DNA from 2 places in the Streptomyces sp. SS1-1 genome. Region 1 is predicted to be linked to the other one. Evidence: riboswitches for the same ligand, from Rfam matches in the RefSeq annotation. Region 1 holds a riboswitch; the other holds the start of a gene.
The links. A riboswitch is a leader RNA that binds a small molecule or an ion and turns the genes downstream of it on or off. The one in region 1 is predicted to bind glycine.

Region 1 (14,278 bases):
CGCCCGAGCCGACCTTCTCGATCTCCGCGCGGATGGCGATCATCGCGTCGCAGAACCGGTCCAGCTCGGTCAGGTCCTCGGACTCGGTCGGCTCGATCATCAGCGTGCCGGCCACCGGGAAGGACATCGTCGGCGCGTGGAAGCCGTAGTCGATGAGGCGCTTGGCCACGTCGTCCACGCTGACGCCGGTCGCCTTGGTCAGCGGCCGCAGGTCGATGATGCACTCGTGCGCGACCAGCCCGCCCGGACCGGTGTACAGCACCGGGTAGTGCGGCTCGAGGCGCTTGGCGATGTAGTTGGCGCTGAGCACGGCCACCTGCGTGGCCCGCTTCAGGCCCTCGCCGCCCATGAGGCGGACGTACGCCCACGAGATGGGCAGGATGCCGGCGGAACCCCAGGGAGCGGCCGAGATCGGGCCGACGCCCGTCTCGGGCCCGGCCGCGGGCTGCAGCGGGTGGTTCGGCAGGTACGGCGCGAGGTGCGCGCGCACGCCGACCGGGCCGACGCCCGGACCGCCGCCGCCGTGCGGGATGCAGAAGGTCTTGTGCAGGTTCAGGTGCGAGACGTCGCCGCCGAAGTGGCCGGGCTTCGCCAGCCCCACCAGCGCGTTGAGGTTGGCGCCGTCGACGTACACCTGGCCGCCGGCCTCGTGCACCTGCGCGCAGATGTCGGCGACGTGCTCCTCGAACACACCGTGCGTGGACGGGTAGGTGATCATCAGCACGGCGAGCTCGTCACGGTGCTTCTCGATCTTCGCCCGCAGGTCCTCGACGTCGATCTCGCCGTCCTCGGCGGTCTTCACGACGACGACCTTCATCCCGGCCATCACGGCGCTGGCGGCGTTCGTGCCGTGCGCGGAGGACGGGATCAGGCAGACGGTCCGCTGGTCGTCGCCGTTGGCCCGGTGGTAGCCGCGCACGGCGAGCAGACCGGCCAGCTCGCCCTGCGAACCGGCGTTCGGCTGGAGGGAGACCTTGTCGTAGCCGGTGACCTCGGCGAGACGCTCCTCCAGCTCGCGGATGAGGGTGAGGTAGCCCTCCGCCTGCTCGGCGGGCGCGAACGGGTGCAGCTGGCCGAACTCCGGCCAGGTCACCGGCTCCATCTCGGTCGTCGCGTTGAGCTTCATCGTGCAGGAGCCCAGCGGGATCATGCCGCGGTCGAGCGCGTAGTCGCGGTCGGCGAGCCGGCGCAGGTAGCGCAGCATCGCGGTCTCGGAGCGGTGCTGGTGGAAGACCGGGTGCGTCAGGTACTCGTCGCCGCGCAGCAGCGCCTCGGGGAGCGCGTCCCCGGCCGCCGCGTCCAGCGCGTCGATACGGCCCTCGACGCCGAACGCCTTCCACACGGAGGAGACCTGGGACCGGGTGGTCGTCTCGTCGCAGGCGACGGACACGTGGTCGGCGTCGACGAGGCGCAGGTTCACCCCGTGGTCGCGGGCGGCGGCGACGACGTCGGCGGCCTTCCCGGGCACGCGGGCCGTCACCGTGTCGAAGAACGAACCGTGCACGACCTCGACCCCGCCGGCCGACAGGCCCGCGGCGAGGATCGAGGCGTAGCGGTGGGTGCGGGCGGCGATGCCCTTGAGACCGTCGGGGCCGTGGTAGACGGCGTACATGCCGGCCATCACGGCGAGCAGCACCTGGGCGGTGCAGATGTTGCTGGTCGCCTTCTCCCGGCGGATGTGCTGCTCGCGGGTCTGCAGAGCGAGCCGGTACGCCTTGTTGCCGTCGGCGTCCACGGACACGCCCACGAGGCGGCCCGGCAGGCTGCGCGCGAACTTCTCGCGCACCGCCATGTAACCGGCGTGCGGCCCGCCGAAGCCCATCGGCACACCGAACCGCTGCGTGGTGCCCACCGCGATGTCCGCGCCGAGCTCGCCGGGCGACTTCAGCAGGGTCAGCGCCAGCAGGTCGGCGGCGACGGTCACCAGGGCGCCGAGCTCATGGGCCTGCTCGATGACGGGCGTGAGGTCCCGTACGGCACCGGAGGCGCCCGGGTACTGCAGGAGCACGCCGTTGATCTCACGCTCGGCGATCTCGGCCGGGATGCCGTCGCCGAGGTCGGCGACCACGACCTCCACGCCCGTGGGCTCGGCACGGGTCTGGATCACGGCGATGGTCTGCGGAAGGGCGTCCGCGTCGACCAGGAAGAGGCCCTTCTTGTTCTTGCCCATGCGCAGCGACAGGGCCATCGCCTCGGCGGCGGCGGTGCCCTCGTCCAGCAGCGAGGCGCCGGAGGTCGGCAGCCCGGTGAGGTCGGCGACCATCGTCTGGAAATTCAGCAGGGCCTCCAGCCGGCCCTGGGAGATCTCCGGCTGGTACGGCGTGTAGGCCGTGTACCAGGCCGGGTTCTCCATGACGTTGCGCAGGATGACCGGCGGGGTGAACGTCCCGTAGTAGCCGAGGCCGACCATCGAGTCCAGGACCTGGTTCCGGTCGGCGAGGGAGCGCAGCTCGGCCAGCACCTCGGCCTCGGTCCGGCGCCGGCAGGTCGAGCGCGTCCGCGTTCTTGATCACGTCCGGCACGCGGCGGCGGTCAGCTCGTCGAGCGAGCCATAGCCGACGTGGGCGAGCATCTTGGCCCGCGCCTCGGAATCGGGACCGATGTGACGCTGCTCGAAGGGAATCCCTTGCTCGAGCTCGGAGAGCGGAATGCGGTGGGCGGTCATTGCGGAGGCCTCCTGGTCTGACGCGACCTTCGTGGGGCACCACGGCACGGGTACCCGGACGGCCTCCCCCTCTGTCATCTCAACCTGAGAGCTTCACCGGGCGCCCGAGGGTCCCGGCTTTCACCGTCGGTGAGAGCGGGAGCCGTCGACACCCGCCCTGCTTTCAGAGTGACCTCGTCCGTGCGGTACGTGTGCCTGAGAGATTCCGGGGAGGATTTGCTCCTTCGGCGCCTCCGGTGATCTCCGGAGGACTCTCCCGCACGGGGTCAGCAGCCGGTTCCAGCCTACCAGCGGGGTCGCCGCACGAACCTTCGAGTGGCCGCCGTCACGGATCTGGCTTTTCGTAGTGCTGACGGATGACTTGCGACCAAGTGGAGGGACCGTGCAGACCGACATCGATCCGCGCAACCTGATCGGCCGCAAGGCCTTCGACCGCAACGGCACCAAGATCGGCACCATCGACGAGGTGTACCTGGACGACGCGACCGGTATACCCGAATGGGCGGCGATACGCACCGGACTCTTCTCCCGCGACGCCTTCGTCCCCCTGGAGCCCAGCGAACTGGTGGACGGCACCTGCACGTCCCTTCGACCGCGCCCTCATCAAGGACGCCCCCGACTTCGGTGTAGGCCGCCACCTCTCCCCCGAACAGGAACTCCAGCTCTACCACCACTACGGCCTCGACGTGTCTCCAGGCCCCCCACCCCCCGACCACGACTTCGGCACCCTGGCCCACAAACACCCCCGACGACAAAACCCCCCACCCCTGACCCACCGCGCCCCGAGCCCTCCCCGCAGCTGCGCACACTCCCCCTCCGAAGCTGCGCCCGGCCGCCCCATCCCAACTGCGGGCAGTCGTGCCGCTGGGGCGGCACGGGTGGCACAGCGGCACCCCCAAACGCCGCCGCGCTCTCCGCCCCGCCCTCCACCCCCCGGGCCCCCGCCCCAGCCGTACTGGCGCTCCGCTCGCCCACTGCGCGGGCACGGCCCCTCCATAGGCTGCGCCCACCCGACTCGCCGTAGCGGATCCCAACCGTGCCGCAGCCACACACCACCCACCCCAGCCGCGCCGACGACCAACTCCCCAGGGGGGCGATGGCACCGGTACCCGCGACCGCGACGCCGATGACCATGCGGGCCGCCGTGCCGCTGCTCAGTCGGAGCCGGCGGACGGCGACTGCACAGGCACCACCCCGCCATAGCTCCGGGCACCACCCCCCCCAACTGCGGGCACCCGTGCCGCCTCAGCTGCGGGCAGTCGTGCCGCTGGGGCGGCACGGGTGGGCGCAGCGGCACCCGCAAGCGCGGCCGCGCCCCTCCGCCCCGCACTCCAACCCGGGCCCCGCCCAAGCACCGTCACCGTCACCGGCACCGGCACCGGCACCGCAGCCCAGCACAAGCACCCCGCACCCCCTACCCCCGCACCACAGGCGGCGACGCCTCCCCCCGCACACCAGAACCCACCGCTTCCCCCCCACCCGAAACCAACGGCAACGGCTCCGCCACCTCCAACGCCGGATCATCGACCCGAAACGTCCGCACCCGCCCCGGCCCGGACTCCGGCGTCTCGAACCGCACCGTCACCCGCCCGACCCCACTCCCTTGCACCCACCCGGGCCCATACTCGGCATGCCGCACATCGTGCCCCGCATGCCACCGCCGCTCGGCCGCCGCCTGCCCCTGCCCCTCGGCATCCCCGTCACCAGCCTCGGCCGCCACGGACGCATCAGGAGTGACTGCGGCGCCCTCACGCCCAGCCCCAGCCCCAGCCCCAGCCCCGGCCCCAGCTCCAGCCCCACCCCCAGAATCCCCCTCTCCTTCACTCCCGTCCCCCACAACCCCCGCCCCCTCCTCGACACCGCCCCCCGCAACCGCAACCGCCCCCCGCCGCCTGCGCGAACAGATCCTCCTGCGTGTAGTCGGCCAGCCCACTCACCCCGACCCCAGCAACCGCACACCTCCGGTCGTATCCACCCCCTCCAGCAACCGCGCCGCAGCCTCCCGCACCACCGCCGGATCATCCGTCGGCCCCCGCAACGTCTCCGACCGCGTCAACGTCGAGAAGTCGTACCGCCGCACCTTCAGCACGATCGTCCGCCCCGAAAGACCGGCTTCCGCAACCGCCCCCACACACCGATCGGCCAGCCGCTGCACCTCCAGCCCCACCCGCACCCGGTCATGGATGTCCACGTCGTACGTGTCCTCGACCGAGACGGACTTCGCCTCGCGCTCCGCCACCACGGGCCGCTCGTCGTGGGCCAGCGCCATCGCGTACAGGGCGTGCCCGTGCGCCTTCCCCAGCAGCCGCACCAGCTCGTCCTCACCCGCCTCGGCGATCTCCTCGACGGTGTGGATCCCGGCCCGCCGCAGATGGTCCCCGGTGGCCGGCCCCACCCGGGCAGCACCCGCACGGACATCGGCCCGAGCAACGCCCGCTCGGTCCCCGGCTCGATCAGCACCAATCCATCCGGCTTGGCCTGCTCCGAGGCGATCTTCGCGACCATCTTGGACGCCGCGAGCCCCACCGACCCCGCCAGCCCGGTGGCGGCCCGTATGTCGGAGCGCAGCTTCACCCCCACCAGCCGGGCGGACTCGCGTCCCAGGCCACTCCCCCGGCCTCCAGATCCACGAACGCCTCGTCCAGGCTCAACGGCTCCACCAGCGGCGACAGCTCCCGCAGCAGCCCCATCACGCGCTCGCTGACATCCCGGTAGATCGAGAAGCGCGGCACGAGATACGCGGCGTTGGGCGCGAGCCGCCGCGCCTGGGCCATCGGCATGGCGGAGTGCACCCCGAAGATCCGCGCCTCGTACGAGGCCGTGGCGACCACCCGCGCGGCCCCAGCCCGCCCACGATGACGGCCTTCCCCCGCAGGCTCGGCTTGGACGCCTGCTCCACCGACGCGTAGAAGGCATCCATGTCGAGGTGCAGGATGGTGGGCGCGTTTCTCACAGTTCCGATGCTGCCCTACGGCACTGACAACGCCGCTGCGCGCCTCAGACCGCGCGGTTGCGCCGCCGCGCCAGCTCATCGGCCGGGTTGTGCCCGACCAGCGTCTCCCCGGTGTCGATCCGCTCCCCGTGCAGCTGCGACAGCGCGCTCTCGACGTCCCGCCACACCACCCCGACGGCGATCCCGAAGATCCCCTGGCCGCCCTGGAGCAGCGCGTGGACCTCGTCCGGCGACGTGCACTCGTACACGGTGGCGCCATCGCTCATCAGGGTCAGCCGCTCCAGATCCCGGAAGCCCTGCTCGCGCAGATGCTGGACGGCGGTCCGGATGTTCTGCAGGGACACACCGGTGTCCAGGAAACGCTTCACGATCTTGAGGACGACGACGTCCCGGAAGCTGTACAGGCGCTGCGTCCCCGACCCGTACGCGCCGGCCGCACACTGGGCTCGACGAGCCCGGTACGGGCCCAGTAGTCCAGTTGCCGGTACGTGATCCCGGCGGCCGCGCACGCCGTCGGACCCCGGTACCCGATCTGCTCGGATGCCATGGACGCCGCCCCTCCGCCGCTGCTCGGCACGGCCGCCGGTCGTGGCGGGGCGTGATCGGCCGCACCGCCCTGGCCAGCGCCGCCGTGAAGCGGGTACGGGCCGCTCGCCCCGAGGCCGCGCTCGGGTGCACCCCCAGCCGTACCGCCGCCGCTGCTTCTCACGCCGACCTCCGTCCTTGACCTGCCTTCTCGACGGTAGGCAGTCACCGGGGGTGCGTCAACGATCGCCACACTCGGCACGCCGAGTGATAATCACCCTACGAGTGGTTTCCCGTGCCCCCGCCGCGGGGAAAGGCTAGCCGAATGCGCCCGAACCGGGCCCCATGACACCCTCCCTCGCCCGTGGCACATGCCCGGAATCCGGGCCGGGACGGGCCGTGGGCCGCGCGCTCCGGACCAGGCCGGGCGGGCCGCCCACGCCGTCTCACTGACTGCTGGTGCCGAAGTCCTCCGGCGAGATCTGGTCGAGGAACTCGCGGAACTTCTCCACCTCGTCCTCCTGCTCGTCCGGGATCGCGATCCCCGCGTCGTCCAGCACACCGTCGCTGCCATAGATCGGCGTTCCGGTGCGCAGGGCCAGCGCTATGGCATCGGACGGACGGGCGCTCACCTCGACCCCGCTGGCGAAGACCAGCTCGGCGTAGAAGACGCCCTCCCGCAGATCGGTGATGCGTACTTCGGTGAGCTCCTGGCCGACCGCCTCGAGCACGTCCTTGAACAGATCGTGGGTCAGCGGTCGGGCGGGGGCCATGCCCTGCTGGGCGAAGGCGATCGCCGTCGCCTCCCCGGGCCCGATCCAGATGGGGAGGTAGCGGTCGCCTCCCACTTCACGCAGGAGCACGATCGGTTGGTTGGAGGGCATTTCGACCCGGACACCTACGACATCGAGCTCGTTCACACAGCAACCCTAGGCCGTGCTCGGGACGTTTGGGTAGTCGGGCCCGGAACGGGTGGCCGATCCGGCCGATCCGTGCATACGCCGCTCAGGGCAGCCGCACGCCCAGCGCCGTCTGCATCAGCGCTGCGTGCAGCCGGACGGTGAGCCCGGCCAGTTCCTTGGCCCTGGCCTCGGCATGAGCCCTGGTCTGCGGGTTGCGGTGCCGCTTCAGCGGCGCGACGACCTGCTCCACGAGTCCGGCCTCACGGTCGGCGGCGGCCTTCATCACCCGCAGGTGCCGCGGCTCGATGCCGAAGCGGCCCAGCTCGGCCACGAGCGTCGCCACGGTCACCGCCTCCGCGTCGTAGGCGCCGTCCGGCAGGGGGGTGATCAGCCCGTACGACTCCCACTCGGCGAGCTGCTGCTCGGCGATCCCCGCCGCGGCCAGCAGCTGCGCCCTCCCGAGGCGGGCCGCCGTACGCTCCTCGACCGGCTCCAGGACCCCGTCGCCGTCACGCTGCCGGCACAGCGCTGGCAGGGCCGCCGCCTCACCGCGCTCCATGGCGTCCAGATGCTCGCGGATCACCTTCAGCGGCAGATAGTGGTCCCGCTGCATCCGCAGGACGTGGCGCAGCCGCTCGACGTCCTGCTGGCCGAATTTGCGATAGCCCGAGGGCGTCCGGCGCGGCTCGACCAGCCCTTCCGACTCCAGGAAACGGATCTTGGAGATCGTGACGTCAGGGAACTCCTCGCGGAGCACGGTCAGCACCGTGCCGATGCTCATCGGCCGACCGTCCGTGGCGGCGGCGCCGTTCCCGGCACCGCCGCTCGGTGTTTTCAGCATGGACCTTCCCTGGGTCTCCCCGGACGGGTCCGGGGGAGGTCAGAAGCCCCGCTGGCTCGCGTAGAAGACCAGCCGGTACTTGCCGATCTGCACCTCGTCGCCGTTGTTCAGGGCGACCTGGTCGATCCGCTCGCGGTTGACGTACGTGCCGTTGAGGCTGCCGACGTCGGCCACCGTGAACGAGCCGTCCTGGGCGCGGCGGAACTCCACGTGCCGACGCGAGACCGTCACGTCGTCCAGGAAGATGTCGCTCTGCGGGTGCCGCCCGGCCGTGGTCAGCTCACCGTCCAGCAGGAAGCGGCTGCCCGAGTTCGGTCCACGGCGCACCACCAGGAGCGCGGAACCCACCGGCAGCGCGTCGACGGCGGCCTGTGCCTCAGGGGAGAGCGCGGGAATCTGCGTCTGCCCCGTGGTCTCGGCGTCGTAGGCCTCGATGCCCGAGATGGAGATCGTCGACGTCGTCTCGGACGGGCGCTCGGGCGCCCCGCCGGCACGCAGCGGCGCGCCGCAGTTGGAACAGAAGCGGCTGTTCTCCGCGTTGCGGTTACCGCACCTCGTACACACCAGGGCCGACATCGGGGAAAACCCTCCACCCGTACTCGAGGTTGACGGTTGCCCGAAACCTATGTCGCCGGACTGGCCAGGGTCAACCGACGGCGCGCCCTGACCTCCGGAAATGTCGCCGCCCGGTCCAGGCACCTGGTCCCTGAACAGAGGGCGCTGCCCTTCCTCGTCCCCTTGTGCGCGGTGACGAGTGGTCGCGTTCTCGTCTCGCGCACTCTTGCCGAACAGCTTCCCAAACAACTTCACGGGCGATTCCCCTTGACCGAAACAGACCCGCCCGTGGGGCAGGACGAACCCTGACTGAACCTACTGGCCGACCCGGACATCTTCACAACGTCCGTCTCCGCCAGACAGTTTCCACCACGCACCACCCAATCGGTGCGCCGACCCCCCGCAACCTCATGCCCTTGCCGGAAGTCCCCCATGCACCGCCGGATCACCGGGAGGACGACCGAGCGTAGTCAGGCCGCTTCGCCGCTCGCAAGGCGTCCACAACGATCTTGTCAGACCGCTCGATGGTCACGGTGGCCTGCTCCTTCTCCAGTGTCTGGACCACGCCTCCCGGGATGTTGAGGGCCGGCTCCAGATCCTGCGGTTTGCCGATGACCTTGAAACGATACGGGGCGTTGATCTTGTTCCCGTCGACGCTCACGGTGTTGCCCGCGTCGGACAGATAGGTGCCGGCGACGATGCGGACACCGTTCACCTGCATCGCCTCCGCCCCGGCCGCGCGCAGCTCCTGGATCGCGTCGAGCAGCATGTCCGCCTCGACCGTCCCCTTCGTGTCGTCGATGGTGATCGTGATGCCAGGTCCCTCAGCGGCCACGGTGCCCGCCAGGATGCCGAGTTGCTTCTCCTTCTCGACGGTCTGCCTGCGGGCCTCCTCGGCCTGGTCGGAACTGTTCTCCAGTTCGTCCCGCTGCTTCTCGAGACCTTGCTTCTCGTCCTCAAGACGCTGAGTGCGGTCATCGAGTTCATCGAGGATGCGGACAAGATCTTCCTGGCGTGCTCCGCGCAGCGCGCTGTCGCCGTCGCTGTTCGAGGCGACCTGGACCGCGAGACCGAAGCCGAGCCCGAACAGCAGCAGCGCCACGATGAGTTGGGCGCGGCTCACCCGCGGCGGCCACAGGCCCTTCACCAGCCGCTGCCGGCCGGTCAGCTCCGCCGGGCGGTCACCGTCCTCCTCAGGGGCCTCAGGAGCCTCTTCGGGGTCGGTGTGCACCTCCTCGGGCAACTCCTCGCGCAGCCGGTTCTCCGGGGTGCCGTCCTGGTTGCTCATCGGCGTCACGCCCGGAAGACGTGCCGGCGGATCGCGGCGGCGTTGGAGAAGATCCGGATGCCGAGCACGACGACGACGCCGGTGGACAGCTGCGCGCCCACGCCCAACTTGTCGCCCAGGAACACGATCAACGCGGCCACGACCACGTTCGACAGGAACGACACGACGAAGACCTTGTCGTCGAAGATGCCGTCGAGCATGGCCCGCAGACCACCGAAGACGGCGTCGAGAGCCGCCACGACGGCGATCGGCAGATACGGCTCGACGACCGCCGGAACCTCGGGCCGGACCAACAGGCCGGCCACGACGCCCACGACGAGGCCCAGTACGGCGATCACGATGTGCCCTTCTCAGTTGTCTCGGTGTTCGGCTGTGCTGTACGGACGATCACGCTCGGAGCCGCGGGCAGGCGGAGGTCCTCCTGCGCGGAGATGCTGGTCCGGATGCCGAAGTTCTCCTGCAGGGCGTTCAGGTACAGGCCGTCGGCGCTGTCCTGGAAGGCGCGGCTCAGCCGCTCCCCGTCCCCCACCGCGAGCACCGTGTACGGCGGCACCAGCGGCCTGTTGTCGACCAGTATCGCGTCCCCCGCGGCCCTGATCGCGGACAGGGCGGTCAGCCGTTGCCCGTTGATCGAGACGGCCTCCGCGCCGGACTCCCAGAGTCCGTTGACGACGCGCTGCATGTCGCGGTCGCGCACCCGCCCTGTGTCCGAGAACCCGGACGACCCGCGCGCGTCTCCCCCGGCGGCGTCGCCCGCCTCCTTGGCGTCGTCCACGACCAGCTTCACGCCCGGCCCCGTCACCTCGACGGCACCGGACAGGATGCTCACCAGGTCGGCCTGCTCGCCGTGACCGGCCGACTTGAGCGCCTCGCGCTGCCGCGCGCTCACGTCGGCGCGCAGCTCGTCGACCGTCTTCTCCAGCTCGTCCGCCGCCTCGGTCTCCTTCTCGACGCGGTCGACGAGCTCTTCACGCTCCTTGGCCACGACGGGCGCCGCCACGCGCGCCTGCGCTGCTCCCACGGTCACCACGAGCGCCGCGAGCACGAGGCCCACGGCGAGCCCCAGCTTGGCCCGCAGCGTCTTGGGCAGCCCTCCCTCACCGGCGGCCTTCTTGCGGGCGGCGGCCTGCGCGTAGCCGTCGTCGAGACTGTGGTCCATGACGTTGGTGAGCAGCGACATGGACGCGTCCGGACGCGGCGGGCGCGTGGGTGTGCTCCGAACGGGGGGCTGCGGCATGCCGCACATCGTCGCACGTCGCCGCCGATACTCCGAATGGCCCCACCGCGTGTGCCGGACAGGCCCCTTTCAGGGGTACCTGTCCGGCACGCGTGCTTACGCGGGACTCAGCGTCCGGCGCTGTCCACGACCGCCGCCCACTCGTCGAGCAGCGCCTGGGCGGACGCGTCGTCCGGGCCCTCGGCCCACAGATGGGTGACCGCCTCGGCCGGGTCGGGCAGCACCATCACCCAGCGGCCGTCCGTCTCCACGACCCGCACACCGTCGGTCGTATCGACAAAGCGATCCCCGGCGGCCTCGACGACCCGACGCATCACGAGCCCCTTGACGGCCCACGGGGTCGCGAGGTCCCGCTTGAGGACGTGCGCCCGCGGGATCCGCGCGTCGATCTGGCTGAGCGTGAGCTGCGTACGCGCCACCAGACCGATCAGCCGCACGAAGGCGGCGGTGCCGTCGAAGACACTGCTGAACTCCGGGATGATGAAGCCGCCGCGGCCGTCACCACCGAAGATCGTCGCCTCGTCGCCGCCCACGCGGGTCAGGTCGTCGGGCGACGTCGTCGTCCACTCGACCTGCGTCCCGTGATAGGCGGCCACCTGCTCAGCGATCCTCGTGGTCGTCACCGGCAGGGCCACGCGCCCGCTCCGCCGCTCCGCGGCCACCAGGTCGAGCATGACGAGCAGGGCCCGGTCGTCCTCGACGATCCGCCCCTTCTCGTCGACCAGCGACAGTCGCTCGCCGACGGGGTCGAACCGCACACCGAACGCGGCCCGCGCCGACGCCACTATCTCGCCCAGCCGCACGAGACCCGACCGCCGGGTGTCGGCGGACTCGGTGGGCCGGGACTCGTCGAGACCGGGGTTGATCGTCAGCGAGTCCACGCCCAGCTTGCCGAGCAGGCTGGGCAGCACCAGACCGGCGCTTCCGTTGGACGCGTCCACGACGACCTTGAGCCCGGACTCGGCGATCCCGGTCGTGTCGACGTTCCGCAGCAGCGACCCGGTGTAGGAGTCGAAGACGCTCGCAGGGAAGTGCAGGTCGCCGATCTCGCCCGGGAACGCGCGCCGGTACTCCTGCCGTGCGAAGACCCGGTCCAGCTTGCGCTGACTGGCCTGCGACAGGTCGGCGCCCTGCCCGTCGAAGAACATGATGTCCACCGAGTCCGGCACCCCGGGCGTCGTGCGGATCATGATGCCGCCGGCACTGCCGCGCGCGGTCTGCTGCCGCGCGACCGGCAGCGGCACGTTCTCCAGGTCCCGTACGTCGATGGCGCTGGCCTGCAGCGCGGAGATCACCGCCCGCTTCAGCGCCCGCGCACCACGCGAGTGGTCACGGGCCGTCGTGACGGTGGCCCCCTTCTTCAGGGTGGTGGCGTACGCACCCGCCAGCCGCACCGCGAGCTCGGGCGTGATCTCGACGTTCAGGATGCCGGAGACACCGCGGGCACCGAAGAGATGCGCCTGGCCTCTGGACTCCCAGATCACCGAGTTGTTGACGAAGGCACCGGCCTCGATGGTCTTGAACGGGTACACCCGCACATTGCCCTGAACGATCGATTCTTCACCGATCAGGCACTCGTCACCGATGACCGCGCCGTCCTCGATCCGCGCGGCACGCATGATGTCGGTGTTCTTGCCGACGACACAGCCCCGGAGATTGGAGTGCGGCCCGACGTACACGTTGTCGTGCACGACGGCCTTGTGCAGGAAGGCACCGCTCTTGACGACGACGTTGGAGCCGACGACGGTGTGCTCCCGGATCTCGGCACCGGCCTCGACCTTGGCGTAGTCACCGATGTACGCCGGCCCGCGCAGCACGGCGTCGGGGTGCACCTCGGCACCCTCGGCCACCCACACACCGGGAGAGATCTCGAAGCCGTCGAGCTCGACGTCGACCTTGCCCTCCAGAACGTCTGCCTGGGCCTTCACATAGCTCTCGTGCGTACCGACGTCCTCCCAGTAGCCCTCCGCGACATAGCCGTAGATGGGCTTGCCCTCCTTCATCAGCTGAGGGAAGACGTCACCCGACCAGTCCACGGGCACATCGGCTTCGACGTAATCGAATACCTCGGGCTCCATGACGTAGATACCGGTGTTCACGGTGTCCGAGAAGACCTGGCCCCAGGTCGGCTTCTCCAGGAAGCGCTCGACGCGGCCCTCCTCGTCGACGATCGTGATACCGAATTCCAGCGGATTCGGCACACGCGTCAGACAGACGGTGACCATCGAGCCCTTTTCCTTGTGGAAGTTGATGAGCTCGGTGAGGTCGAAGTCCGTCAGGGCATCGCCGGAAATGACGAGGAAGGCGTCGTCCTTCAGTGCTTCCTCTGCGTTCTTGACGCTTCCGGCGGTACCGAGTGGCTTCTCCTCATTGGCATACGTGAGCTCCATACCGAGCTCTTCGCCATCACCGAAGTAGTTCTTGACGAGAGAGGCCAAGAACTGAACGGTAACGACGGTCTCATTCAGCCCATGCCTTTTGAGCAGCCGCAGCACGTGCTCCATGATCGGCCGGTTGGCCACCGGCAGGAGCGGCTTGGGCATGCTCGAGGTCATGGGGCGAAGGCGTGTGCCTTCGCCCCCGGCCATCACGACGGCCTTCATGTCGGAAGCGTCCTCCTCCAGAGACGACGGTCTAGCCGACTTCACCCGTCCAGATTGTCCCGCACTTTTCCCGCGCGGGCCATCGAGCCGCTACGCCCGCTGCAATCGGTGAGTTCAATCGGCCATGGCGGCGTCCGCGCGAACGAGGCGGCGGACTTGTACCACGTAGAGGACTCCTGCCCACCAATAGAGCGTTGTACCCCATCCGGCGAACGCCCATCCGAAAATAGCAGCGAGTGACGAGATCCAACCACTACCGTCACTGAGCAGCAGCAACGGGAACGCGTACATCAGGTTGAAGGTGGCCGCCTTCCCCAGGAAGTTCACCTGCGGCGGCGGATAGCCGTGCCGTCGGAGGATGCCCACCATGACCAGCAGAACCAGCTCACGCGCAAGCAGTACACCGGTCAACCACAGCGGCAGAATCTCCCGCCAGGTGAGGCCGACCAAAGTGGAAAGAATGTAGAGTCGGTCGGCCGCCGGGTCGAGAAGCCGGCCGAGGCTGCTGATCTGGTTCCAACGCCTGGCGAGCTTGCCGTCCAGGTAGTCACTGACACCGCTCAGGGCCAGCACCAGAAGCGCCCAGCCGTCACTCTTGGGCCCACCGAACTCGGGCCGCAGAATCAGCCACAGGAACAGCGGCACGCCGACGAGCCGCGCCATGCTGAGGATGTTGGGGATGGTGAGGACCCGGTCTGTCTGGACACGG
Region 2 (14,278 bases), 4.0 Mb from region 1:
TGACGTACGAACGGCCCTCCGTCGCCTTGACGAAGACGAAGGAGAGGCCGTCGGTGTCGTAGGAGGAGGACTGGTACGCGCTCACGTCGATGCCGCGCAGCATGGGGGGACTCCCTGAGGTGCCTTGGGGGGACAGGAGTTGACCTGGCTTATGCCCACCGTGGCACGGCTGACGCGTCATCGACGTGGAATCGTCAACATTCGATGATGTTCACGGCGAGCCCGCCGCGCGCCGTCTCCTTGTACTTGACGGACATGTCGGCGCCCGTGTCCTTCATGGTCTTGATGACCTTGTCCAGGGACACCTTGTGCGAGCCGTCGCCGCGCATCGCCATCCGGGCCGCCGTGACCGCCTTCACGGCCGCCATGCCGTTGCGCTCGATGCAGGGGATCTGCACGAGGCCGCCGACCGGGTCGCAGGTGAGGCCCAGGTTGTGCTCCATGCCGATCTCGGCGGCGTTCTCCACCTGCTCCGGGGAGCCGCCCAGCACCTCCGCCAGCGCGCCCGCCGCCATCGAGCAGGCCGAGCCGACCTCGCCCTGACAGCCGACCTCCGCGCCGGAGATCGAGGCGTTCTCCTTGAAGAGCATGCCGATCGCGCCCGCGGCGAGCAGGAAGCGGACCACGCCCTCCTCGTCGGCGCCCGGCACGAAGTTGATGTAGTAGTGCAGGACGGCCGGGATGATGCCGGCCGCGCCGTTCGTCGGGGCGGTGACCACCCGGCCGCCGGCGGCGTTCTCCTCGTTCACGGCCATCGCGTAGAGCGTGATCCACTCCATGGCCAGCGCCTTCGCGTCCCCCTCGGAACGCAGCTTGCGCGCGGTGTTCGCGGCCCGGCGCCGCACCTTCAGACCGCCCGGCAGGATGCCCTCGCGGGACATGCCCCGCGACACGCACTCCCGCATCACCCGCCAGATCTCCAGCAGGCCCTCGCGGATCTCCTCCTCGGTGCGCCAGGCCCGCTCGTTCTCCAGCATCAGCGCCGAGATCGACAGGCCCGTCTCACGGGTCAGGCGCAGCAGCTCGTCGCCCGTGCGGAAGGGGTACTTCAGGACGGTGTCGTCGAGCTTGATCCGGTCCTCGCCGACCGCGTCCTCGTCGACGACGAAACCGCCGCCCACCGAGTAGTACGTCTTCGTCAGCAGCTCGGCGCCCTGGGCGTCGTACGCCCACAGGGTCATGCCGTTCGCGTGGTACGGCAGGGCCTTGCGGCGGTGCAGGACCAGGTCGTCGTCGAAGGAGAACGCGATCTCCCGCTCGCCGAGCAGCCGCAGCCGGCCCGACTCCCTGATCGACTCCACGCGCTGGTCGGCGGACTCGACGTCCACCGTGCGCGGCGAGTCGCCCTCCAGGCCGAGCAGCACGGCCTTCGGGGTGCCGTGCCCGTGCCCGGTGGCGCCCAGCGAGCCGTACAGCTCGGCCCGGACGGCGGTGGCGGACTCCAGCAGGCCCTCGTTGCGCAGCCGGCGCGCGAACATACGGGCCGCCCGCATCGGGCCCACCGTGTGGGAGCTGGACGGGCCGATGCCGATCGAGAACAGGTCGAAGACCGATATGGCCACGGAAACTCCTCGGTGCGGGTGGTGCGGGGTGGTGCCTGGACCCTCCCCGGGGGCCCCGCACCTTCGAGTGTGCGGGACGCCCCGGGAAAGGGACGACGGTCCTACTTGTTCAGACCGGCGTAGAGCGGGTGCTTGTCGGCGAGCGCCTTCACCCGGGCCTTGAGCGCCGCGGCGTCGTACGACGGCTTCAGCGTCTCGGCGATCACGTCGGCGACCTCGGTGAAGTCCTCCGCGGTGAAACCGCGGGTGGCCAGCGCCGGGGTGCCGATGCGCAGCCCGGAGGTCACCATCGGCGGCCGCGGGTCGTTCGGGACCGCGTTGCGGTTGACCGTGATCCCGACCTCGTGGAGGCGGTCCTCGGCCTGCTGCCCGTCCAGCTCGGAGTCCCGCAGGTCGACCAGGATCAGATGCACGTCCGTGCCGCCGGACAGCACGTTCACCCCGGCCTCACGGGCGTCGGCCGCGGTCAGCCGGTCCGCGAGGATCCGGGCGCCCTCGACCGTGCGGCGCTGGCGCTCCTTGAACTCCTCGGAGGCGGCGACCTTGAACGAGACCGCCTTGGCGGCGATCACGTGCTCCAGCGGACCGCCCTGGAAGCCCGGGAAGACGGACGAGTTCAGCTTCCTCGCGAAGTCCTTGCCGCGGGCCAGGATGATCCCGCCGCGCGGACCGCCGAGCGTCTTGTGGGTGGTGGAGGTGACCACGTCGGCGTGCGGCACCGGGTTGGGGTGCAGCCCGGCCGCGACCAGACCCGCGAAGTGGGCCATGTCCACCCACAGGTAGGCGCCGGTCTCGTCGGCGATCCGGCGGAAGGCCGCGAAGTCCAGCTGGCGCGGGTACGCCGACCAGCCCGCGATGATCACCTTCGGGCGGTGCTCCTTGGCGAGGCGCTCCACCTCGTCCATGTCGACCAGACCGGTCTCGGCGTCCACGTGGTACGCGACCACCTGGAACTGCTTGCCGGAGAAGTTCAGCCGCATCCCGTGGGTGAGGTGACCGCCGTGCGCCAGGTCCAGACCCAGGATGGTGTCGCCGGGCTGGGCCAGCGCGAACAGCGCGGCCTGGTTGGCCGAGGCGCCCGAGTGCGGCTGCACGTTGGCGTACTCGGCGCCGAACAGCTCCTTGACCCGGTCGATCGCGATCTGCTCGGCGACGTCGATGTGCTCGCAGCCGCCGTAGTAGCGCCGGCCGGGGTAGCCCTCGGCGTACTTGTTCGTCAGGACCGAGCCCTGCGCCTCCATGACGGCGAGCGGGGCGAAGTTCTCCGACGCGATCATCTCGAGGGTGGACTGCTGACGCTCCAGCTCCGCGTCGAGCGCGGCGGCGACCGCCGGGTCCAGCTCGTGCAGGGGCGTGTTCAGAAGGGAGTTCTCAGACATGGGGGACTACGGCTCCTCAGCCGGCGGTGTGGGCGTCGTACTCGTCGGCGGAGAGCAGGTCGGCCGGCTCCTCCGTGACGCGCACCTTGAACAGCCAGCCGCCCTCGAAGGGGGCCGAGTTCACCAGGGCCGGGTCGTTCACCACGTCCTCGTTGATCTCGGTGACCTCGCCGGTGACCGGGGAGTACAGGTCGGAGACGGACTTCGTCGACTCCAGTTCGCCGCAGGTGTCACCGGCGGTCACGGTCGAGCCGACCTCGGGGAGCTGGGCGTAGACGACGTCGCCGAGCGCGTTCGCCGCGAACTCGGTGATGCCGACCGTGGCGACGCCGTCCTCGGCGGTCGCGAGCCACTCGTGCTCCTTGCTGTAACGCAGCTGCTGGGGGTTGCTCATGGCCTGAATTCTCCTGTACACGCGGGAGTGCTGATGAAGGGGGGACGGGGGACACGGACATGGCGGCGGGCGTGCGCGGTCGCACGCCGCCCTGCCAGTCTGTACGCGCGGCGTCGCTCGTGCCGCTCGCGGGTCCTACTTCTGGCGCTTGTAGAACGGCAGCGCCACGACCTCGTACGGTTCGTGGCTGCCGCGGATGTCCACGCCGACACCGGGGGTGCCCGGCGCCGCGTGCGCGGCGTCGACGTACGCCATGGCGATCGGCTTGCCCAGGGTGGGGGAGGGGGCGCCCGAGGTCACCTCGCCGACGACCTCGCCGCCCGCGACGACCGGGTACCCGGCGCGCGGGACCCGGCGGCCCTCGGCGACCAGGCCGACCAGGACGCGCGGCGGGTCCGTCTCGGCGCGCTCGGCGGCCTTCCGCAGCGCCTCGCGCCCGACGAAGTCGCCCTCCTTCTCGAACTTCACCACCCGGCCGAGCCCGGCGTCGAAGGGGGTGAGCGAGGTCGACAGCTCGTTGCCGTACAGCGGCATGCCCGCCTCCAGGCGGAGCGTGTCCCGGCAGGACAGGCCGCAGGGGACCAGGCCGACGCCCTCGCCGGCCTCGGTCAGCGCCTGCCACAGCGCCACGGCGTGCTCCGGCTTCACGAACAGCTCGAAGCCGTCTTCGCCGGTGTAGCCCGTGCGGGCGATCAGGGCGGGCACGCCGGCGACGGTGCCGGGCAGGCCGGCGTAGTACTTCAGGCCGTCGAGGTCGGCGTCGGTGAGGGACTTCAGGATGCCGGGGGACTCGGGGCCCTGGACGGCGATCAGCGCGTACGCGTCCCGGTCGTCGCGGACCTCGGCGTCGAAGCCGGCCACCCGCTCGGTCAGGGCGTCGAGGACGACCTGGGCGTTGGAGGCGTTCGCGACGACCATGTACTCCGTCTCGGCGAGCCGGTACACGATCAGGTCGTCGAGGATGCCGCCGTCGGCCTGGCAGATCATGGTGTAGCGGGCCCGGCCGACGCCGACGGAGGCGATGTTGCCGACCAGGGCGTGGTTCAGGAAGGCGGCCGCCTGGGCGCCGGTGACCGTGATCTCACCCATGTGGGACAGGTCGAACAGGCCGGCCCGGGTGCGCACCGCGTTGTGCTCGTCGCGCTCGGAGCCGTAGCGCAGGGGCATGTCCCAGCCGGCGAAGTCGGTCATGGTGGCGCCGAGCGAGCGATGCAGGGCATCGAGCGCGGTACGGCGCGGTGCGGAGGCTGCGGTACTGCTCATCGGTCGGTCTTCTCCAAGGGCAGACGGGCGAGGAAGGTCCTCCCCATCTGTCATCGGAACCTGAGAGGTTCGCCACGACCCCCGCGGGGGAGGTTCATGGCTTGCACCTTGGGTGGAGCCACCGCGTACGGCGGCCCGCTTTTCAGATGTGCCTCGCCCGCGCGGTAACGGGGCCTGAGAGATTCAAGGGAGGGACTTGCTCCTTCGGCGCCCCGGCGGCGTACTGCCGGGGACTCTCCCGCGCGGATTCAAACGGCCGGTATGCAGTTGGCGCCGCCATCATCGCATGCCCGGCCCCCTCCGCCCCAGGCCACATCTGTAACCGGTCTGTGGCGGTGAGCGAACGAAATCGGAGGCGAGACTCCATTACCTTCTCTTTACGCACGGTGGGGACGGGGAAGCCTGTATGCGGAGGAGGACGATGCCGGTGAAGCGCACCTCGGCGTACGCCACGACCTCGGGCGTCGCCCTGCCCGGTCAGCCGGCCGCCCCCGCCGCCGAGACCGTCGCGCCCGCACCTGTCGTCCGCGATCTGCGCGAGCGCTCCGGCCGCGGCCCGCACGCCCTGCTCTTCGGCCCGCGCGACCTCGTCGTGATCACCGGTCTGCCCGGCAGCGGCAAGTCCACCCTGATGCGGCGGACCGTGCCCGGCGCGCGCGTCGACTCCCAGGACACCCGGGACCGCTGGGACGCCCGGATGCCCCGCCTCCTGCCCTACGCGCTCTACCGCCCCCTGGTCCGCCTCTCCCACTACGCCGGGCTGCGCCGCGCCGTCCGTGGCGGGGGCGGGCTCGTCGTGCACGACTGCGGCACCCAGGCGTGGGTGCGCGGCTGGCTGGCCCGGGCGGCCCGGCGCCGCGGCGGCGTCCTGCACCTGTTGGTGCTCGACGTCGACCCGGACACCGCGCTGGCGGGACAGCGCGAGCGCGGCCGGGGCGTCTCCCGGTACGCCTTCCTGCGCCACCGGCGTGCCGCCGCCCGGCTGATGCGCGCGGTCACCGCCGGCGACCTGCCCCGGGGCTGCGGCTCGGCGGTGCTGCTCGACCGGGACGCGGCCGCCGCGCTGCGCCGGATCGGCTTCACCGGCTGACCGGGCCCCGCCGGACGGCGGGGACCCCGGTAGCCTTTCGACCCTCAGACGTGATTCACAGCAGGCGGTCACCCACAGATGGACTTCGCAGCGGATCTCCCCGCGGACTTCCCGGCAGGCTCACCTCTCCACCCGCACGGCGGCTGGCCCGGCAACGAACTGGAGGAGGTGCTCTCCGCCTCCCTCGGGCAGCCCTCGGCAGGCGCCCGGATCGTGGAGGTGCTCGGCCGCAGCTTCGTCTGGGTCCCGCTGCCCAACGGCGGTGGCCCGCACAGCGGTCCGCTCGACCTGCCCGGCATGGAGATCGACGGCCAGGGCTATGTCCCGGTGTTCTCCTCCGAGGAGCAGTTCCGGCAGGTCGTCGGCTCCCACATGGCGTACACCGTCGCCCCCGCCGTGGAGTTCGCCCGAGGGCTGCCCCCGCACGTGGGCATCGCCGTCAACCCGGGCGGTGTGGTGGGCGTTCCGCTGCCCCCGGCGGCGGTGGCCGAGGTGTGCCGGGCGGGCCGTTCCCCGCTGGACGGGCCCGCCTCCGGCGGCCGCGTCAAGCTCTACGAGCCCGACTGGCAGGACGACCCGGTCGACTTCCTGTCCGCCGCCTCCGCCGAGTTCGCCGCGATCGGCGTCGTCGCCACCGCCCGCCGCTGCCTCGCCGCGATCGAGACGGGCCCGCCGGTCATGTTCGTCGGCGTCGAACTCACCCACTGGGAGGGCGATCTGAGGGCGGCCCCCACGGACGCCCTGGGCCGCGCCCTCGGCCGGGTCCCCGTGCCCTGGCCGGTCAACCTGGTCCTCCTCGACGTGGCCCAGGACCCGGTCATCGAGTGGATGCGGGCGAAGGTCCGCCCCTTCTACACCCGCGAGCCCTGAGACCCCCGGCGCAGCGCCCAGGATCCGAACGGCAGGCCTGAGAGCTGTCCCGCCGGGAATGAGGGGACAGCCCTTAAGCTGGGATCGAAGCCATGGTTTCCCGAAGGGGCGGTAAAAGGTGAGCGCGAGCGGCACAACCTCGACCGGGCAGGTCGAGCACATGCTGCGCCAGGTGACCCCCGGGCGCTACGACGCCTACGAGGCCCTCCTGCGCGCGCTCGCCACCCCGGCCACCGGCCAGGTCTGGATGCTGTTGTGGCACGGTCAGGCGGGCTCCCCGGACGCCCAGTACGGGAACATGGAGGTCGACGGGCACGGCTACGCCCCGTGCGTCACCTCCGCCCAGGAGCTGTCCGCCAGTGGCTGGAACCGCAGTTACGAGGTCGTCGACGGGCTCGACGTGGCCCGCACCCTCTACCCCGACCACTACGGCCTCTGGCTGAACCCGCACGCCCCCGGCGGCGGCGTCGGCATCCCCTGGCTCGACCTGCGCCGGATCGCCACCGGCCTGGACCGCCAGCCCGCGGGCCCGCTGCGGCTGTCGGAGCCCGCCATCGAGATCCCGCAGTTCTACGCCCTCCTCGCGCAGAACGCCCACCGCACCCCGGCCGTGCGCACCCTGCGCCGCGCCTGGGTGCAGCCCGCGCTCGGGGCGCCGTATCTGGCGATCGGCCTGGACGTGTACGACACCAGCCCGCCCGCGGTCGACGCGGTGCGCTCGATGATGCTCCAGTCGGTCACCGCGGTTCCGGACGGACTGCCGGTCTCGACCGTCGCCCTGGCCGACGAGGACGACCCGGTGGCGCTGTGGATGCGGGCGGCCGCGCGGCCGTTCTACGACCGCGAGGCGCACGCCCCCGCCCCCGCCGGAGGCTATGGCTACCCTCCGGCACAGGGCCGTTACTGAGCATTCACTTGACCTTGCGCCGTTTCGTCCCATCCCCCTCTGTCGCAGGTGTGAGCGCCTTCCCGGCACGGTTTCGCAGGTGAATCTCCGCGCGTAGATGCGATCGGAAGGTCCTGGTCCGCCCGTATACGCCCCAACTGGTGCGCGTCCGGCCCCTGTTACCCACTGTTCGGATAACGGAATCCCCCAAACAGCATCACGGTTGCGCATCCTTTCCCCGTTGGCTCTGGCGACTGATCACTCCCGCATTGAAGACTCCCCGCTAGGCAGGGCCGGTCGGCCCTGTGTGCGAGTGAGAGCAACCGCTACCGCGGCAGCCAGGGGGGTCGGCAACCGCCGGCCGAGAGGGGTCAATTCCACTGTGACCGCACCGATCGAGACAACGGGAGCGGAGGCTGGAGCACAGCCTGAGGCCGTGCTCTCCGGGATCGAGAAGAGCCAGATCGAGGGGCGCTCCCTGGGGCAGATCGCCTGGTCCCGCTTCAAGAAGGACAAGGCGGCCGTCGCCGGCGGCGTCATCGTCGTCCTGCTGATCCTGCTCGCGATCCTGTCGCGTCCCATCCAGGCGATGCTCGGCCTGGACCCCAACGCCCTCAACCAGGACCTCATCGACCCCAACACCTCGCTGCCCAAGGGCGACTTCGGCGGCATGAGCTGGGACCACCCGCTGGGTGTCGAGCCGAAGTTCGGCCGCGACATCGCCACCCGCATCCTCGAGGGCTCCTGGGTCTCGCTGGTCGTCGCCTTCGGCGCCACGCTGCTGTCCAACACGATCGGCGCCATCCTCGGCGTCGTCGCCGGCTACTACGGCGGCCGGGTGGACACGATCATCAGCCGCCTGATGGACACCTTCCTGGCCTTCCCGCTGCTGCTGTTCGCCATCGCCATCTCGGCCACCCTGCAGGGCGGTGCCTTCGGCCTGGAGGGCCTGCCGCTGCACATCAGCGTGCTGATCTTCATCATCGGTTTCTTCAACTGGCCGTATCTGGGCCGCATCGTCCGCGGCCAGACCCTGGCCCTCAGGGAGCGCGAGTTCGTCGACGCCTCCCGGGGCATGGGGGCCAAGGGGCCGTACATCCTCTTCCGGGAGCTCCTCCCGAACCTGGTCGGCCCGATCATCGTCTACTCGACGCTGCTCATCCCGACGAACATCCTTTTCGAGGCCAGCCTGAGCTTCCTCGGTGTCGGCATCCAGCCCCCGCAGGCATCGTGGGGCGGCATGCTCAACCAGGCGGTCGACTTCTACGAGGTCGACCCGCAGTTCATGATCGTGCCCGGCCTCGCCATCTTCGTCACCGTCCTGGCGTTCAACCTGCTCGGCGACGGTCTTCGTGACGCTCTCGACCCGCGCAGCCGCTGACCCGCGGCCGCATCGAGAGACCCAGAGATTTCCAACAATGGAGGGGAAGCAGACCATCATGCGAAGGTCAGTGCTGGCCGCGGTTGCGGTCGTCGGCAGTGCGAGCTTGCTGCTTTCGGCCTGCAGCAAGGCCGATGACAAGTCGGACAACAACGGATCGAAGTCGGCTGGGGCCAACGCCGCGACCAAGGACGTCGTCAACGCCTCCACCCAGAAGGGTGGGACGGTCACGTACGAGTACTCCGACGTCCCGGACTCCTTCGACCCGGGCAACACGTACTACGCGTACATGTACAACCTCAGCCGGCTCTACGCCCGCCCGCTGATGACGTTCAAGCCGGGCGCCGGCGAGTCCGGCAACGAGCTGGTCCCGGACCTGGCCTCCGCCCCGGGCGAGCCCAGCGACGGCGGCAAGACCTGGACGTACAAGCTGCGTCCGGGCCTGAAGTACGAGGACGGCACCCCGATCACGTCCAAGGACGTGAAGTACGCCGTCGAGCGCTCCAACTTCGCGCGTGACGTGCTCTCCCTCGGCCCGAGCTACTTCCAGCAGTTCCTCGAGGGCGGCGACAAGTACAAGGGCCCGTACAAGGACAAGAGCGACAAGGGCATCTCGTCCATCCAGACCCCGGACGACACCACCATCGTCTTCAAGCTGAACCGCGCCTTCCAGGAGTTCGACTACCTGGTCGCCACCCCGCAGACGGCCCCCGTGCCGAAGGCGAAGGACACCGGCGTCGACTACGTCAAGAAGATCGTGTCGTCGGGCTCCTACAAGTTCGAGAGCTACCAGGAGGGCAAGGAAGCCGTCCTGGTCCGCAACGAGAACTGGGACGCCAAGACCGACCCGCTGCGCAAGCAGTACCCGGACAAGGTCGTCGTCAAGCTGAAGGTCAACGCCGAGACCATCGACCAGGACGTCATGGCCGGCAAGGCCATCGACCTCGGTGGTACGGGCGTCCAGGCCGCGACCCAGGCGAAGGTCGTCAACTCCTCGGACCAGAAGGCCAACACCGACAACACCTACGGTGGCCGCCTGGTCTACATGGCGATCAACACCAAGCTCGCGCCGTTCGACAAGGTCGAGTGCCGCAAGGCCGTGGAGTACGCGGTCAACAAGGTCTCCGTGCAGACGGCCCTCGGCGGCCCGATCCGCGGTGACATCGCCAACACCGTCCTGCCGCCGGACATCCCGGGCTACCAGAAGTCCGAGCTGTACGCCACGCCGGGCAACAAGGGCGACGTCGCCAAGGCCAAGGAGCAGCTGCAGGCCTGCGGCAAGACGTCGATCAACACCAACATCTCGGCGCGCAGCGACCGTCCCGCGGAGATCGACGCGGCCACCGCGATCATCGACTCGCTGAAGAAGGTCGGCATCAACGCCAGCCTGAAGCAGTTCCCGTCGGGCAAGTACTTCACCGACGCCGCGGGTGTCCCGAAGTTCAACAAGAAGCAGAACATCGGCCTGCACATGATGCAGTGGGGTGCCGACTGGCCGTCCGGCTACGGCTTCCTGCAGCAGATCCTGCACAGTGACGCGATCGGCGAGTCCGGCAACACGAACCTGTCGCAGCTGGACAACAAGGACGTCGACTCCCTGCTGGAGAAGGCGATCGCCAGCGAGGACCAGGGCGAGCGCGACAGCCTCTACGCCGAGATCGACAAGAAGGCGATGGAGGAGGCGGCCCTCGTTCCGCTGACCTACTTCAAGGTCCTGCTGTACCGCCCCGCCGGCTTCACCAACCTGGTGTCCACCGCGGCCTTCAGCGGTCAGTACGACTACCTCAACATCGGCACGACCAAGAAGTAGCCCCGGAAGGCAGGTGAAGGCTTTGGTGCCCGCGGGCCTCGCGGCCCGCGGGCACCAGCGCCGATCCCCGTGATCTCGTACATCCTCCGCCGGACGCTCGCGGCAGTGATCCTGCTGCTGGTCGTCACCGCGGTCACCTTCGCGATCTTCTTCCTGCTGCCCAGGCTCGCCGGCCAGACGGCCGACCAGCTGGCGCAGCAGTACATCGGGAAGAGCCCCACCCAGGCCGACATCGAGGCGGTCAAGCAGAACCTCGGTCTCGACCAGCCCGTGTACGTCCAGTACTGGGACTTCATCAAGGGGATCGTCTCCGGCGCCACCTACGACCTCGGCCCCACCACGGCGCACTGCAGCGCGCCCTGCTTCGGCTACTCCTTCAAGACGCACGTCGAGGTCTGGCCCCAGCTCACCGACCGGCTGCCCGTGACGGTCTCCCTGGCCGCCGGTGCCGCCGTGCTGTGGCTGGTGGGCGGTGTCACGGCCGGTGTGATCTCCGCGCTCAAGCCGCGGTCGTTCGCCGACCGGACGTTCATGGGCATCGCCCTCGCGGGTGTCTCGCTGCCCATGTTCTTCACCGGCCAGCTCGCGCTGTTCCTCTTCACCTTCCAGTGGCCGATCTTCGGCCGCGAGTACGTCCCGTTCACCGAGAACCCCTCGCAGTGGGCCAACACCCTCTTCCCCGCGTGGTGTTCGCTGGCCCTGCTGTACTCGGCCATCTACGCCCGGCTCACCCGCTCGGGCATGCTGGAGACGATGAACGAGGACTTCATCCGCAGCGCCCGCGCCAAGGGCCTGCGGGAGCGGAAGGTCGTGGTCCGGCACGGTCTGCGGGCCGCGCTGACGCCGATCATCACCGTGTTCGGCATGGACCTCGGACTCCTGCTCGGCGGTGCCGTCATCACCGAGACGGTGTTCTCCCTGCACGGCATCGGCGAGTACGCGGTGCAGTCCATCCGGGACAACGACCTGCCGCCGATCCTCGGCGTCACGCTCCTGGCCGCCTTCTTCGTCGTACTCGCCAACTTCCTGGTGGACCTGTTGTACGCCGCCGCCGACCCGCGGGTGAGGATCTCGTGACCGAACTCTCCAAGACCGGTGCCGCAGTGGGGGAGCCCGTGAAGGGCGCCTCCGACGCGTCCACGGCGTTCCTCGATGTCCGTGACCTCAAGGTGTACTTCCCGACCGACGACGGTCTGGTCAAGTCCGTCGACGGGCTGACCTTCTCGCTGGAGAAGGGCAAGACCCTCTGCATCGTGGGCGAGTCCGGCTCCGGCAAGTCGGTCACCTCCCTCGCGGTCATGGGCCTGCACCGGCTCGGCGCACGCGGCAAGAACGTGCGGATGTCCGGCGAGATCTGGCTCGGCGGCAAGGAGCTCATCTCCGCCGACCCGGACGAGGTGCGCCGGCTGCGCGGCCGCGAGATGGCGATGATCTTCCAGGACCCGCTGTCCGCGATGCACCCGTACTACACGATCGGCAGCCAGATCGTGGAGGCGTACCGCGTCCACCACGACGTCAACAAGAAGACCGCGCGCAAGCGGGCCATCGAGATGCTCGACCGGGTCGGCATCCCCGAGCCCGGCAAGCGCGTCGACAACTACCCGCACGAGTTCTCCGGCGGTATGCGCCAGCGCGCGATGATCGCGATGGCGCTGGTCAACAACCCCGAACTGCTCATCGCGGACGAGCCGACGACCGCCCTGGACGTGACCGTCCAGGCGCAGATCCTCGACCTCATCCGCGACCTGCAGAAGGAGTTCGGCTCCGCGGTCGTCCTCATCACGCACGACCTGGGCGTGGTCGCCGAGATCGCCGACGACGTCCTCGTGATGTACGGCGGCCGGTGCGTGGAGCGGGGCTCCGTCGCCGACGTCTTCGAGCGGCCGCAGCACCCCTACACCTGGGGCCTGCTCGGCTCGATGCCGCGCATCGACCGGGAGACCTCGGAGCGGCTCATCCCCGTCAAGGGCCAGCCGCCGAGCCTCATCAACGTCCCGTCGGGCTGCGCCTTCCACCCGCGCTGCCCGTACGCCGACATCCCCAAGGGCGATGTCACCCGTACCGTGCGCCCGGAGCTCCAGCCGGTCGGCAGCGGACACTTCTCCGCCTGCCACCTCTCGGCTGAGGACCGCACGCGGATCTGGACCGAAGAGATTGCGCCGAAGCTGTGAGTGAGACGAAGAAATCGGACGCGGCCGTCCCGGCCCAGGCGCCGGCCCCCGCCGCCGAGCGCGAGGTGCTGCTGAAGGTCGAGGGCCTGCAGAAGCACTTCCCGATCCGCAAGGGCGTCCTCCAGCGTCAGGTCGGCGCGGTCAAGGCCGTCGACGGCATCGACTTCGAGGTGCGCAAGGGCGAGACGCTGGGCGTGGTCGGCGAGTCCGGCTGCGGCAAGTCGACCATGGGCCGGGTCATCACCCGCCTCCAGGACCCGACGGGCGGCTCGATCCACTTCGAGGGCAAGGACATCACGCGGCTGAACACCGCGGGGATGCGCCCGCTGCGGCGGGACATCCAGATGATCTTCCAGGACCCCTACGGCTCCCTGAACCCGCGGCACACCATCGGCTCGATCGTCTCGGCGCCGTTCCGGCTCCAGGGCGTCGAGCCCGAGGGCGGGGTGAAGAAGGAGGTCCAGCGGCTCCTGGAGCTGGTGGGCCTGAGCCCCGAGCACTACAACCGCTACCCGCACGAGTTCTCCGGCGGCCAGCGCCAGCGCATCGGCATCGCCCGGGCGCTCGCGCTGAAGCCGAAGCTGGTCGTGGCGGACGAGCCGGTCTCCGCGCTGGACGTCTCCATCCAGGCGCAGGTCGTCAACCTCATGGACGACCTCCAGGAGGAGCTCGGCCTCACCTACGTGATCATCGCGCACGACCTCTCGGTCGTCCGGCACGTGTCGGACCGCATCGCGGTGATGTACCTGGGCAAGATCGTCGAGCTCGCCGACCGCACCTCGCTGTACGAGGCGCCGATGCACCCGTACACCAAGGCCCTGATGTCGGCCGTGCCGGTGCCGGACCCCAAGCGCCGGGGCGCCAAGAGCGAGCGCATCCTGCTCCGCGGGGACGTGCCCTCGCCGATCGCCCCGCCGCCCGGCTGCCGCTTCCACACGCGGTGCTGGAAGGCGACCGAGGTCTGCCGGACGGTGGAGCCGCCGCTGCTGGAGCTGCGGCCCGGCCAGCGCGTGGCGTGCCACCACCCGGAGAACTTCGAGGACCAGCAGCCGCAGGACACGGTGCTGCTCACCGCCGCCAAGGAGGCCGCCGAGCTGGTGGCCGACGAGGTGCTCGCGGAGTCGGCGCAGACGTCGGCCGCGGTGGCCGCGGAGGTCCTGCCGGTGAAGGAGAAGGCCGCCGAGCCCGCTGCGACGGACGTCGAGCCCGCCGCCGAGGACCCGGAGCCCGCAGCCGAGGCGCCCTCCGAAGCCCCCGCCGAGGGTGACGACAAGTAGCCACGCCACGGCCCCCGCCTTCTTTTGTAAGGCGGGGGCCGTTTGCTGCGTAAGAATGTACGGGTGCTCCAGCAACTGTTCACCCCGTCCGTCCAGCACACGCTCGACCTGATCGGAATCTTCGTGTTCGCGATCTCGGGCGCCCTGCTCGCGGTCCGCAAGAACTTCGACGTCTTCGGCATAGCCGTCCTCGCC

Region 2: it holds a riboswitch for glycine, as region 1 does, so the genes downstream of both, gcvT (glycine cleavage system aminomethyltransferase GcvT) here and gcvP (aminomethyl-transferring glycine dehydrogenase) in region 1, are expected to answer to the same signal.

The regions. Positions count from the first base shown of each region.
Region 1 covers NZ_WBXN01000004.1:1,038,961-1,053,238, forward strand. Annotated here, with positions in the region: partial or broken gene gcvP (aminomethyl-transferring glycine dehydrogenase) at 1-2,665, opposite strand, end outside; glycine riboswitch at 2,839-2,934, opposite strand; partial or broken gene F8R89_RS05845 (PRC-barrel domain-containing protein) at 3,048-3,399, shown strand; partial or broken gene F8R89_RS37330 (DNA polymerase IV) at 4,080-4,385, opposite strand; partial or broken gene F8R89_RS05855 (DNA polymerase IV) at 4,549-5,618, opposite strand; partial or broken gene F8R89_RS05860 (MerR family transcriptional regulator) at 5,663-6,165, opposite strand; gene F8R89_RS05865 (bifunctional nuclease family protein) at 6,590-7,063, opposite strand; gene F8R89_RS05870 (MerR family transcriptional regulator) at 7,149-7,886, opposite strand; gene F8R89_RS37225 (FHA domain-containing protein) at 7,926-8,462, opposite strand; gene F8R89_RS05880 (DUF881 domain-containing protein) at 8,887-9,729, opposite strand; gene F8R89_RS05885 (small basic family protein) at 9,735-10,067, opposite strand; gene F8R89_RS05890 (DUF881 domain-containing protein) at 10,064-10,975, opposite strand; gene F8R89_RS05895 (mannose-1-phosphate guanyltransferase) at 11,074-13,569, opposite strand; gene F8R89_RS05900 (CDP-alcohol phosphatidyltransferase family protein) at 13,684-14,278, opposite strand, start outside.
Region 2 covers NZ_WBXN01000004.1:5,027,737-5,042,014, forward strand. Annotated here, with positions in the region: gene F8R89_RS24575 (glycoside hydrolase family 25 protein) at 1-103, opposite strand, end outside; gene F8R89_RS24580 (L-serine ammonia-lyase) at 195-1,562, opposite strand; gene glyA (serine hydroxymethyltransferase) at 1,664-2,941, opposite strand; gene gcvH (glycine cleavage system protein GcvH) at 2,958-3,335, opposite strand; gene gcvT (glycine cleavage system aminomethyltransferase GcvT) at 3,471-4,598, opposite strand; glycine riboswitch at 4,751-4,849, opposite strand; gene F8R89_RS24600 (AAA family ATPase) at 5,020-5,688, shown strand; gene F8R89_RS24605 (enhanced serine sensitivity protein SseB) at 5,767-6,558, shown strand; gene F8R89_RS24610 (enhanced serine sensitivity protein SseB C-terminal domain-containing protein) at 6,677-7,465, shown strand; gene F8R89_RS24615 (ABC transporter permease) at 7,827-8,825, shown strand; gene F8R89_RS24620 (ABC transporter substrate-binding protein) at 8,863-10,635, shown strand; gene F8R89_RS24625 (ABC transporter permease) at 10,705-11,712, shown strand; gene F8R89_RS24630 (ABC transporter ATP-binding protein) at 11,709-12,806, shown strand; gene F8R89_RS24635 (ABC transporter ATP-binding protein) at 12,803-14,083, shown strand; gene F8R89_RS24640 (trimeric intracellular cation channel family protein) at 14,147-14,278, shown strand, end outside.